DNA from 2 places in the Alkaliphilus metalliredigens QYMF genome. Region 1 is predicted to be linked to the other one. Evidence: predicted binding sites of a transcription regulator. Region 1 holds the regulator's gene; the other holds the start of a gene.

The links. Region 1 encodes HrcA, which represses chaperone genes, less so after heat shock. Its sites were predicted from a motif close to TTAGCACTCNNNNNNNNNGAGTGCTAA; they were not measured.
Region 2: groES (co-chaperone GroES) is a predicted target of HrcA. The motif match lies at 1,944-1,970, and genes of this name have one in related genera.

Annotation. Positions count from the first base shown of each region.
Region 1 is NC_009633.1:3,079,776-3,085,342, reverse strand. Features, by position in the region: gene hemW (radical SAM family heme chaperone HemW) at 1-1,143, shown strand, start outside; gene hrcA (heat-inducible transcriptional repressor HrcA) at 1,310-2,344, shown strand; gene grpE (nucleotide exchange factor GrpE) at 2,491-3,099, shown strand; gene dnaK (molecular chaperone DnaK) at 3,150-4,994, shown strand; gene dnaJ (molecular chaperone DnaJ) at 5,070-5,567, shown strand, end outside.
Region 2 is NC_009633.1:868,658-874,224, reverse strand. Features, by position in the region: gene groL (chaperonin GroEL) at 1-1,525, opposite strand, end outside; gene groES (co-chaperone GroES) at 1,608-1,892, opposite strand; gene AMET_RS04110 (DUF554 domain-containing protein) at 2,180-2,896, opposite strand; gene AMET_RS04105 (DNA-3-methyladenine glycosylase family protein) at 2,934-3,824, opposite strand; gene AMET_RS04100 (GNAT family N-acetyltransferase) at 3,852-4,373, opposite strand; gene AMET_RS04095 (PepSY domain-containing protein) at 4,363-5,567, opposite strand, start outside.

The DNA.
Region 1 (5,567 bases):
ACTATGAAAGAAATAGGACTTTACATCCATATTCCCTTTTGTGAAAAGAAGTGTTATTACTGTGATTTCACTTCCTTTAGTGGGGAAAAACATTTGATTGGGCCCTATGTAGAAGCATTAAAGCAGGAAGTGTTGTTATATAAAGAAGCCTTAACAGGATATGAAATCAAAACCATTTTCTTTGGTGGTGGAACGCCTTCAATACTATCTGGAGAAGCCATGGCAGAATTGATGGAATGGATTAGGCGACATGTTGAGATTGATACTAAGGCAGAGATTTCCATGGAAGCCAACCCTGGACTTTTATCTAAGGACAAATTACATAGGTATTATGATAGTGGGATTAATCGCTTAAGTATCGGACTGCAAGCCTGTCAGGATCACCTGCTAAAATCCCTAGGCAGAATCCACACCTATGGGGACTTCATTCAAAATCTAGCAGATGCCCGTGGGGTGGGATTTTCTAATATCAATGTAGATATGATGTTTGCCTTGCCTAATCAAAGCATGAATGAATGGAAAGCTTCTTTAACGGAAATAATTGATTTAGGGGTACCACATCTTTCGACCTATGGTCTGATTATTGAAGAGGGGACGTCTTTCAATCAATGGGTGGAGGATAAAAAGATCAAAACCCTAGATGAGGAACTAGAACTAGCTATGTTCCATGAAACAATCAGGATATTAAAATCAAAGGGCTATACTCATTATGAAATTTCGAATTTTTCTAAACCAGAATATGAATGTCGGCATAATCAAATTTATTGGCGTAATCGTCCTTATTTAGGCCTGGGAGTGGGGGCACATTCATATTTTGAAAAAATGCGTTTTTCCAATACATCTCATATTGGTATCTATATTAATAAGATTAATATAGGGGAAAAACCCTTGGACACCCAGGAGCTAATCACTCGAAATGATGAAATCAGCGAAACGATGTTTTTGGGACTGAGGCTCCTAGAGGGTGTTTCCATCAATGACTTTACCGAGCGCTTTCAATCCTCTGTTTTTGATGTCTATGGAGACGTGATCAATAAGTTAATTTCCCAGGGACTTTTAACGATAAAGGGTGATCGCATTCGGTTGAGCCAAAGAGGCGTGGATTTATCTAATATCGTTTTTGCAGAAATGCTGCTAGAATAAGAGGCAATATTAGCGATGATATCCATTATAAATGTGGATCCTATGCTCAAAGATAAAATTGTGGTAAAATCTCAACAAAGCTATTGACAAATGACAAATGAAATGATACTTTATAGTCAGAATAGTTAGCACTCGACTTGATAGAGTGCTAATAATCTGGGGTGGTATGATGCAACTAAATGAAAGAAAACTAAAAATATTACAGGCGATCATACAAGACTATATTTATACAGCAGAGCCTGTGGGCTCTAGAAGCCTATCGAAAAAGTATGATCTTCAAGTCAGCCCAGCGACCATACGGAATGAAATGGCTGATTTAGAGGATATGGGGTACCTGATCCAGCCGTATACATCTGCTGGTAGGATTCCATCCGATAAAGGCTATCGTTTGTATGTGGATCATTTGCTCCAGCTAGAAAAAAACATGGTGATTCAACGAGATCAGATTAGAAGTGATCTTCTTAATCGTTTTGGGGAAATCGAGCAGCTATTACAATATAGCTCCAAGATTTTATCTCAACTGACTAATTATACAACCATTGCTTTGGCGCCTCAAATCAAGGAAGTTAGGTTGAAGCATATTCAATTGATACCAATGGATGAGCATCATCTTCTGGGAATTATCATAACCGATACAGGACTCATTAAAAAGACGGTATTACAAGTGCCGGAAGGGTTAGATGCTGAGGCAATTAGTAAGATTTCAGAGGTCATCAACGGAAGGCTTCAGGGAGTTGCCATTAAAGGGATTCCAGGAGAATTCACTGAGGAATTTACACATGAATTAGAACAATTAAGCCATGGTTTTGATTCAGTGATTCCTAAGATGTTCCAAACATTAGAAGAGCTAGATAAAATTGAACTTTTCTTGCATGGTACCACAAATATATTTAACTTTCCTGAATTTAATGATATTTTTAAGGCCAAATCATTTTTATCAATGCTTGAGGAAAAAGAGCTAATTAGTCAACTGATTCTATCCTCTAGTCATAAGGGAATGAATGCCACCATTGGAAGTGAAAATATTTATAAAGAAGCTAAAGAATACAGCTTAGTGACAGCAACCTATAAGATTGATGAAGACGTCATTGGATTTGTTAGTATTATTGGCCCAACAAGAATGGATTATTCCAATGTGATGAGTACCATGGGCCAGGTCAATAAATATATTAATGAAGTGCTAAAAGGTAAATACAAGTAATGAGGGGTGCGAAGTGCGCAAGCATTTTGCACTGTCTCTTTGTTTTATCTTCGAGGTAAGCTAAGACTTCATAATAATTAAGTCTCGGTTTATACATAGGAGCACCCTAAAATAAAAATAGAAATGACAAAAGGTAGGTGGATTTTTTGAATCATGAAGAGAAAGAAATGAAGGATCAGGATACAACCGCCTCCGCTGAAACCGAAGTGAGGGAAACTGCCGAAAGTGATTTAGAGGCTGTCCTTGATGAAATGAAGGAAGAAACAGAAAATGCACAAGAGGAATCAGTGGAAAGTGTTGCAGGATTAAAGACAAAGCTAGAGGCAAAGCAAAAAGAAAGTGAAGATTATTTAAATCGCTTACAAAGGTTACAAGCAGATTTTGCAAACCATAAAAAGCGTGTTGAAAAGGAAAAGAATGATATTTATTTATACGCCAATGAAAAACTTGCATTAAGTCTATTAGATAGTGTGAACAACCTTGAAAAGGCCTTGGCGTGCGATGTAGATGGGGAGCAAAACAAGGGCTTATGTGATGGGATGGAGCTGGTACTTAAGCAGCTTAAAGATTCCCTTGAGAAACATGGTGTTGTTGAAATTGAAGCCCTGGGTAAGCCATTTGATATGAATTTACATCATGCAATTATGAAGGAAGAGTCAGATGCTCCGACCGATGAAATCATTGAGGTTTTCCAAAAGGGATATATGATCCATAGCAAGGTCTTAAGGCCTGCCATGGTGAAAGTAGCTCAGTGAATAATAAAATAAATATAAAAATATGATAGATTTTAAAGGAGGAAGTAAACATGGGTAAAGTTATAGGAATCGATTTAGGAACCACCAACTCATGTGTGGCAGTTTTAGAAGGCGGAGAACCAGTGGTTATTCCAAATTCTGAAGGGAACCGAACCACACCATCAGTTGTTGCATTTGGTAAGGATGGAGAAAGAATTGTAGGGGAGCCTGCAAAAAGACAAGCAGTTGTGAACCCAGAAAAAACAATTATCTCAATTAAAACACATATGGGGTCAGATCATAAAGTAGCCATTGACGATAAAAATTATACGCCAGAGGATATTTCTGCAATGATTTTACAAAAAATCAAAGCCGATGCAGAGGCCTATTTAGGAGAAGCGGTGACAGATGCTGTTATCACGGTTCCGGCTTATTTTACAGATAGCCAAAGACAAGCAACAAAGGATGCAGGTAAAATTGCTGGATTAAATGTAAGAAGAATTATCAACGAGCCAACAGCAGCTTCATTAGCCTATGGACTAGACAAAACTGATGAGCACCAAAAAATTCTTGTCTATGACCTTGGTGGTGGTACGTTTGACGTATCAATCCTTGAACTAGGAGATGGTGTTTTCGAGGTACTAGCCACAAATGGAAACAACAATCTTGGTGGAGATGACTTTGACCAAGCCCTAATGGATTACATTGCTGAAGCATTTAAGAAGCAAGAGGGTATTGATTTAAGAAAAGATAAAATGTCTCTACAAAGATTAAAAGAAGCATCTGAAAAAGCCAAGCAAGAATTGTCTAGTACAATGACATCAAGCATTAACCTGCCTTTCATTACAGCAACCAATGAAGGACCTAAGCATTTAAATATGGATATAACAAGATCTAAGTTTGATGAAATTACTTCTCACTTAGTTGAAAAAACCATGGGACCTATGAGAAGTGCATTAAAGGATGCTGGATTATCAGCTTCAGATATTAACAAAATTATCTTAGTTGGAGGATCAACTCGTATTCCTGCAGTACAACAGGCAGTTAAGAAGATCACAAACCAAGATCCCCATAAGGGTGTGAATCCAGATGAGTGTGTGGCGGTAGGAGCAGCAATCCAAGCAGGAGTCTTAACAGGTGAAGTGAAGGATGTATTACTACTAGATGTGACACCACTATCCTTAGGAATTGAAACCCTAGGTGGCGTATTTACAAGATTAATTGAAAGAAATACAACGATTCCATCAAAGAAAAGCCAAACATTCTCAACCGCTGCAGACAATCAACCGGCAGTAGACATTCATGTGCTACAAGGTGAGCGTGAAATGGCAGCAGGCAACGTAAGCCTAGGAAGATTCGAATTATCTGGAATACCACCAGCACATAGAGGTATACCGCAAATTGAGGTAACCTTTGATATTGATGCCAATGGGATTGTCAATGTTTCGGCCAAGGATTTAGGAACTGGTAAAGAGCAAAAAATTACAATAACAGCTTCTACAAAGCTTTCCGATGAAGAAATAGAGAAGAAAATCAAGGAAGCTGAAGAGCATGCTGAAGAAGATAAGATGCAAAAAGAAAAGATTGAAGTGCGTAACCAGGCAGACTCCTTAGTTTACCAAATCGAAAAAACCTTAAAGGAATCAGAGGGTAAAATCGATAAGGAAGAAGAAGGAAAAGTGACTGCTGAATTAGAAAAGTTGAAAAAAGCCGTGGAATCTGATATTGTAGAGGATATGAAAAAAGCAATTGAAGATGTGAATACTGTATTCCATGCAATTTCACAAAAGTTATATGAGCAAGCAGCCCAAGCACAAGAAGCTGAAGGACAAGAACAAGCTGGAGACGACAATATTGTGGATGCTGAATATGAAGAAGTTAAAGATGAAGAAACCCAAGGTGAAGACGAAAAATAATGAATAATAGAGGACGCCCAAGGGTGTCCTCGAATTTAGTCATTAGCAATATATGAGGAAAAAGGTGGTGAGCAGGTGAGTAAAAGAGATTATTACGAAATATTGGGAGTTAGTAAGGATGTAGATGAACAAGAGCTTAAGCGTGCTTATCGTAAGCAAGCAATGAAATATCATCCCGATCGAAACCCCGATGACCCAGAGGCAGAAAGTAAATTTAAAGAAGCAAACGAAGCCTATGAAATATTGAGTTCACCGGAGAAAAAGGCCCGATATGATCAATATGGCCACGCTGGTGTCAATGGAAATGGTGGCGGACCTCAAGGCTTTGGCGGCGGAGGTGGCTTTGAAGATATTTTCGGAGATATTTTTGATATGTTTGGTGGCGGAGGTGGATTCTCATCCGGTAGAAGAAGAAGTGGTCCCCAAAGAGGTTCAGACATTCAATATGAAATGTCTATTACCTTTGAAGAAGCGGCATTTGGAGCAGAGAAGACCGTTGAGTTTTATAAGCAAGATAATTGTGGTACCTGTCATGGATCTGGTGCAAAGCCTGGAACAGATGCCAAGTCATGT
Region 2 (5,567 bases), 2.2 Mb from region 1:
TAGAAGCTGCATTTTGTAAAGCTGATCTTGTCACCTTGGTTGGGTCAACAATACCCGCTTCAATCATATTCACATACTTATTGTTTAATACGTCATATCCAATTCCTTTATCTGAACTCATCACTTTATTAACAATGACAGAACCTTCTAATCCAGCATTTTCAGCGATTTGTCTCAATGGCTCTTCTAATGCTCTTCTAATGATTTGAATACCTGTCTTTTCATCTCCCTGTGATCCTTCTAGTAATGCCTCTACTGCTGGTATCACATTAACTAGGGCAGTACCACCACCTGCTACAATGCCTTCTTCTACTGCGGCTCTTGTTGCATTTAAAGCATCTTCAATTCTTAGCTTTCTTTCCTTTAATTCTGTTTCTGTAGCAGCCCCTACTTGGATAACAGCTACGCCACCAGAAAGTTTTGCTAGTCTTTCTTGAAGCTTCTCTTTGTCAAAATCAGAAGTTGTTTCTTCAATTTGCTTTTTAATTTGAGATACACGATCTTTGATTAGTTGTTGATTTCCTGCACCTTCAACAATTGTTGTGTTTTCTTTGTCTACTTTAACAGTTCTAGCAGTTCCTAGCATATCAACTGTAGCTGTTTTTAAGTCATAGCCTAATTCTTCAGAAATCACTGTTGCCCCAGTTAAAACTGCAATGTCATCTAACATAGACTTTCGTCTATCCCCAAATCCAGGTGCCTTAACAGCAACACATTCAAATGTACCTCTTAATTTATTGACCACTAATGTTGCTAATGCTTCTCCTTCGATATCTTCAGCAATAATCACAAGCTTTTTACCCTGTTGTACAATTTGCTCAAGAATTGGTAAGATTTCTTGGATATTGGAAATCTTTTTATCTGTTACTAGTATATAGGCATCATTGAATACAGCTTCCATCTTTTCAGTATCCGTTACCATGTATGGAGATAAGTATCCTCTGTCAAATTGCATTCCTTCTACAACATCAAGTGTCGTTCCCATAGATTTAGATTCTTCTACTGTAATGACACCATCTTTTCCTACTTTATCCATTGCATCTGCAATTAACTGTCCAATTTCCTCATCAGCTGCTGAAATAGCACCCACCTGTGCGATGGCTTCCTTGCTTTCAATGGACTTAGAAACTGCCTTTAATTCTGCTACAGCAGCGTCTACAGCCTTGTGGATTCCCTTTTTAATAATCATAGGGTTCGCACCTGCTGCAACGTTCTTTAAGCCTTCACGAATAATTGCTTGGGCTAATAGTGTGGCTGTTGTTGTTCCGTCTCCAGCAACATCATTGGTTTTAGTGGCAACTTCCTTAACCAGTTGTGCCCCCATGTTTTCATAGGCATCTTCCAACTCAATTTCCCTTGCAATGGTCACACCATCATTTGTGATTAGTGGAGAACCAAATTTCTTATCAATAACAACATTTCTTCCCTTTGGTCCTAATGTTACTTTCACTGTATCTGCTAGTTTATTAACACCTGCCTCTAAAGAACGACGTGCTTTTTCTCCAAATCTAATTTCTTTTGCCATACTAAAACCCTCCTCAAAAAAATTTCATTTTTATATTGCCCGATGCTTCAGCTTGCTGAAGCGAGTTGACTTTTTATGTAGTCTATTCTACAACTGCTAAAATATCATTTTGTCTTAGAATAGTGTATTCTTCTCCATCAAGCTTCACTTCTGTTCCAGCGTACTTAGAGAAAATAACTTTATCTCCTACTTTTAATTCCATAATAATTTCCTTACCTTCTACCACACCGCCTGGTCCTACTGCAACAACCTCCGCCATTTGTGGTTGTTCCTTTGCACTTCCTGGTAGTACAATCCCACTTTTCGTCTTGTCTTCAGCTTCAACCTTTTTAATAACAACTTTGTCTCCTAATGGTTTAATGTTCATGAGTAACCCTCCTTAGAAAAATTTTATTTTTATTTTATAATTTACTTGTTATTAGCACTCACTAAAGTCGAGTGCTAATTATTACATTTACAATGGTATCTAAAATGTAATAATGAATCAAGTTGCTCTATGTGTAATTATATCCCATTACACCCCATATAATCATTTTATGTCAATATTTCTTTGATTATCATTGTTTTTCGGAAATTTTACAAAAATTTCAAAAAACAAAAGAAAAAAAACACTAAGAAAGATTTCTAAATAAAATCTTTCTTAGTGTTATGGACCTAGAACAAATTCTGTACCACAGAAGAAATCTGCACCATATAAGGTTGTAATATTGCATAAAAAATAGGAATAAAAATAGCTGGTAGCAGATTCCCCACATGTATTTTTTTGATCTCTAGTATATTAAATGCAATTCCCACAATTAACAATCCACCGATGGCAGACATTTCATTAATCACTGCATTTGTTAGCAATGGTTCAATCAATCCCGCTGTAGTGGCAATAAACCCTTGATACAAAAACACAGGCACAGCAGAAAATATAACACCAATCCCCAAAGTTGATGCAAATATAATAGAAGAAACACCGTCAATCAATGATTTGGCATAAAGAGTTTGATGGTTGCCTGTCAATCCGCTCTCTAATGCCCCCACAATTGCCATAGCACCTACACAATAAATCAAGCTTGTAGTGACAAATGCCTTTGCAACGGAACCACCTCTTTGTCCTACCTTTGACTCTAACCAGTCTCCTACCCCATCTAGCCTTTTTTCAATACACAATGCCTCTCCGATGACGCCACCAATTACAATGCTAAAAACCATCAACAAGATATTTTCGGTTTTCAGGGCACCTGATAGCCCAATGACCATTACACTGAGGCCGATCCCTTGCATAATTGTTTTTTTGTGTCCCTCTGGTATTCCTTTTCTTAAGATTACACCCAGCAAAGCCCCTACAATGATTGCGATTACATTATAAATCGTCCCTAACATTTTGAGTCCCCCTATATTCTTTTGTATATACTCTTTCCTATGCTTTGGATTTCCCAATTCCCAGCTCTCTTGCGTAGTAAAACAAATATTGTTGAGCATATCCAGCGTACTCACCAAAGCTTTTTTCAGCAAAGGCTTGTATTTTCTCATGGGAGGTTTTCTGTTCAAAGTATAAGGCTTCCATCACACGTTTCACCCATACATCCACAGGAAAAGCGTCAAATTTTCCCATTGAAAAAAAGAGAACGCAATTAGCCACCTTTGGACCAATACCATTAAATGTCATTAATTGCCTTTGACAGGACTCTCTATCTAGTTTTTTTAGATTTTGAAATTCTATATTTGCAGTGCTAACCTGTTGGGCAGTTTTCAAAATATAGGGTGCCCGATATCCTGTATTACAGGCCAACAGCTCCTCTACAGTTCTCTTTGAGAGGGTAGCTGCATCAGGAAATGTATAATTTGCCCCTCCCCTAAAATCTTCAACAGGCTGTCCATATCCTCGGCTCATTAAGTCGATTGCCCTTTTAATTCGTGGTATATTGTTGTTTGCCGAAATAATAAAGGAAATGATTGTTTCCCATGGATCCTGTCGTAAAATTCGGATCCCACGTCCAAACCCAATGGCCTTTTTCATCACGGGATCTATTGCCTGTAAATGTTCTTGAATCATTTGATAGTCCGTATGCAAGTCAAAATACTCTATCCAAATGTTTTCAAAATCTAATTGATTGGTTGGATAAAGTATGACATCATTTCCTATTTTTTTTACATTGAGCACTTTATCATACACCACACCAGTATAACTGCCGTCTTCTTCACGTTCCCAACGAAAGCATTGTCCACATTCAAATGTATGTTTAGGTTCAAATGTATGAATTTCTTTAATAATCACATGATCTTTTTCATAAACAATATCTAGATTCATTCGGCGCTCCTCTACTTAATCCTGGCGCTAGAAATGAAAGGTAAAGCGAAGTCCTACCTCTTGTGATTTGTGTCCATCTCTCCGGTAGCAAATTTCGTCAATACCAGTAAATTCAAATCCCGCCTTTAGGGCTAATTGAATAGCTGGATAATTATCATTGGGTATTTCCATTAAAATACCTCGGGCTTTGTTAAAGCGTGCATATCCCTTAGATGCCTTTAGCAATGTCTTTCCTCGGCCTTTTTTACGCTGTTCTTTTGTCACATAGATATTTAAGATTTGCAAAAGCTTCCTATGTTGATCATAGGCCATTTCCATGTATCCTATTAATTGATCTTGCTCTTCTATAATAAAAGTCATTTGCCCTTCATTATTCTTTCCAATTGAGTAAGGTGTGTATTCCTTTTGTATTTTTTCATCTAATAGCCGTTCTTCTAGGAAATAGTTCCATCCGTCCTTCGTAAGGTGAAAGTATACTTCCGAAACATATTCACATGGAGTCCTTTGAATAACTTCTCTGTCCCCTGGAAGAAACTCTCTAATTTTCATTACGATTCTCCTCATTATTCCCATTTCCATTCTGCATTGCCTCATAAATGTAATGCATCTGATACACGCGTCTCCCGGTGGTCAAATCATAGAATGCCAGCATCGGCTGCTCTCTTTCAATGACTAAAAAGCTGTGTACGACCCTAGGGTGATACCGAGTTTCAAAGGAACGAATAAGAGCCTTTCCTCTATATTCGATTATAGACAATTCTTCCTTTTCTTCCTCACTTTCTATGATTTCCTCAGGAGCAACATCAATCCAGTAATAAGGTATATTGGAATCTATAAAGTCATTACTAAGTTTAACGATTTCACCTGTTTTCGCATTAATGTGTATGTCTAAGGCATCACTGATCATCTCTACATCTTCTCGAATGGCTGTAAATCGGAAGGCATAGATCAATTTATCCTCTTGTCCATTCTTCATCTCAAATACTTCCGTTAAAAAATTTTCTGTATAAAAAGTGTTTAAAAATTCTTCTGCCATCTGTAGTGCTTCTATTTTTGTCAGATTTTCATTTTTATCGCCTAAACGCTTTAGCTCATAATTTCTAATCTTTCCATCCACAGCATCCATCCATAGGGTATACACAATTTCATCGCCATCAGTGTAGTCTAATTTATAAAAATGAACACCCTCTCGTATTTTCACTTCTTGATTTTCTTCTAGTAATGTATGCTCCTTTAACATTGGTAAAAATTCCTCTGCTATTTCTACGATTTCTTCATATGTTTGATACTGAAGGTGTGTGTTTGGGCTACGACTATGTCTGTATAATTTTGCCATCTCCTCAATATTATTGACGATTTGACCTAATCCCCCATCACTGATTTCAGGATCCTGCAACTCGTCTAATCTGTTTTCGATATTGTGATATGCCAAAAGTAAGCGATCAAGGAGATCATGAGATCTATCTAGTACCTCAAAATCGTAGTCACTTAGTGTATTTTCCTGGAGAACATATTGATTGTACAAATGATGTGCCAATGTATTTCTTAATGCTTCTACTCCAGCAAATCCCCTGGCCATTCTCGTATTTGGTCTTCTCTCTGTCTGATTTAACTCCAGCCAATGGGTATAGCCTAGGCCAAGCTCTTCTAATGATCTTTTTAGATTTTCCATTGCTTCAGGACTCTCAGTTTCCCTTAATTCCTGTGTGTAACGCATGCTTCTTCGAATGTTTCTCTCAACCT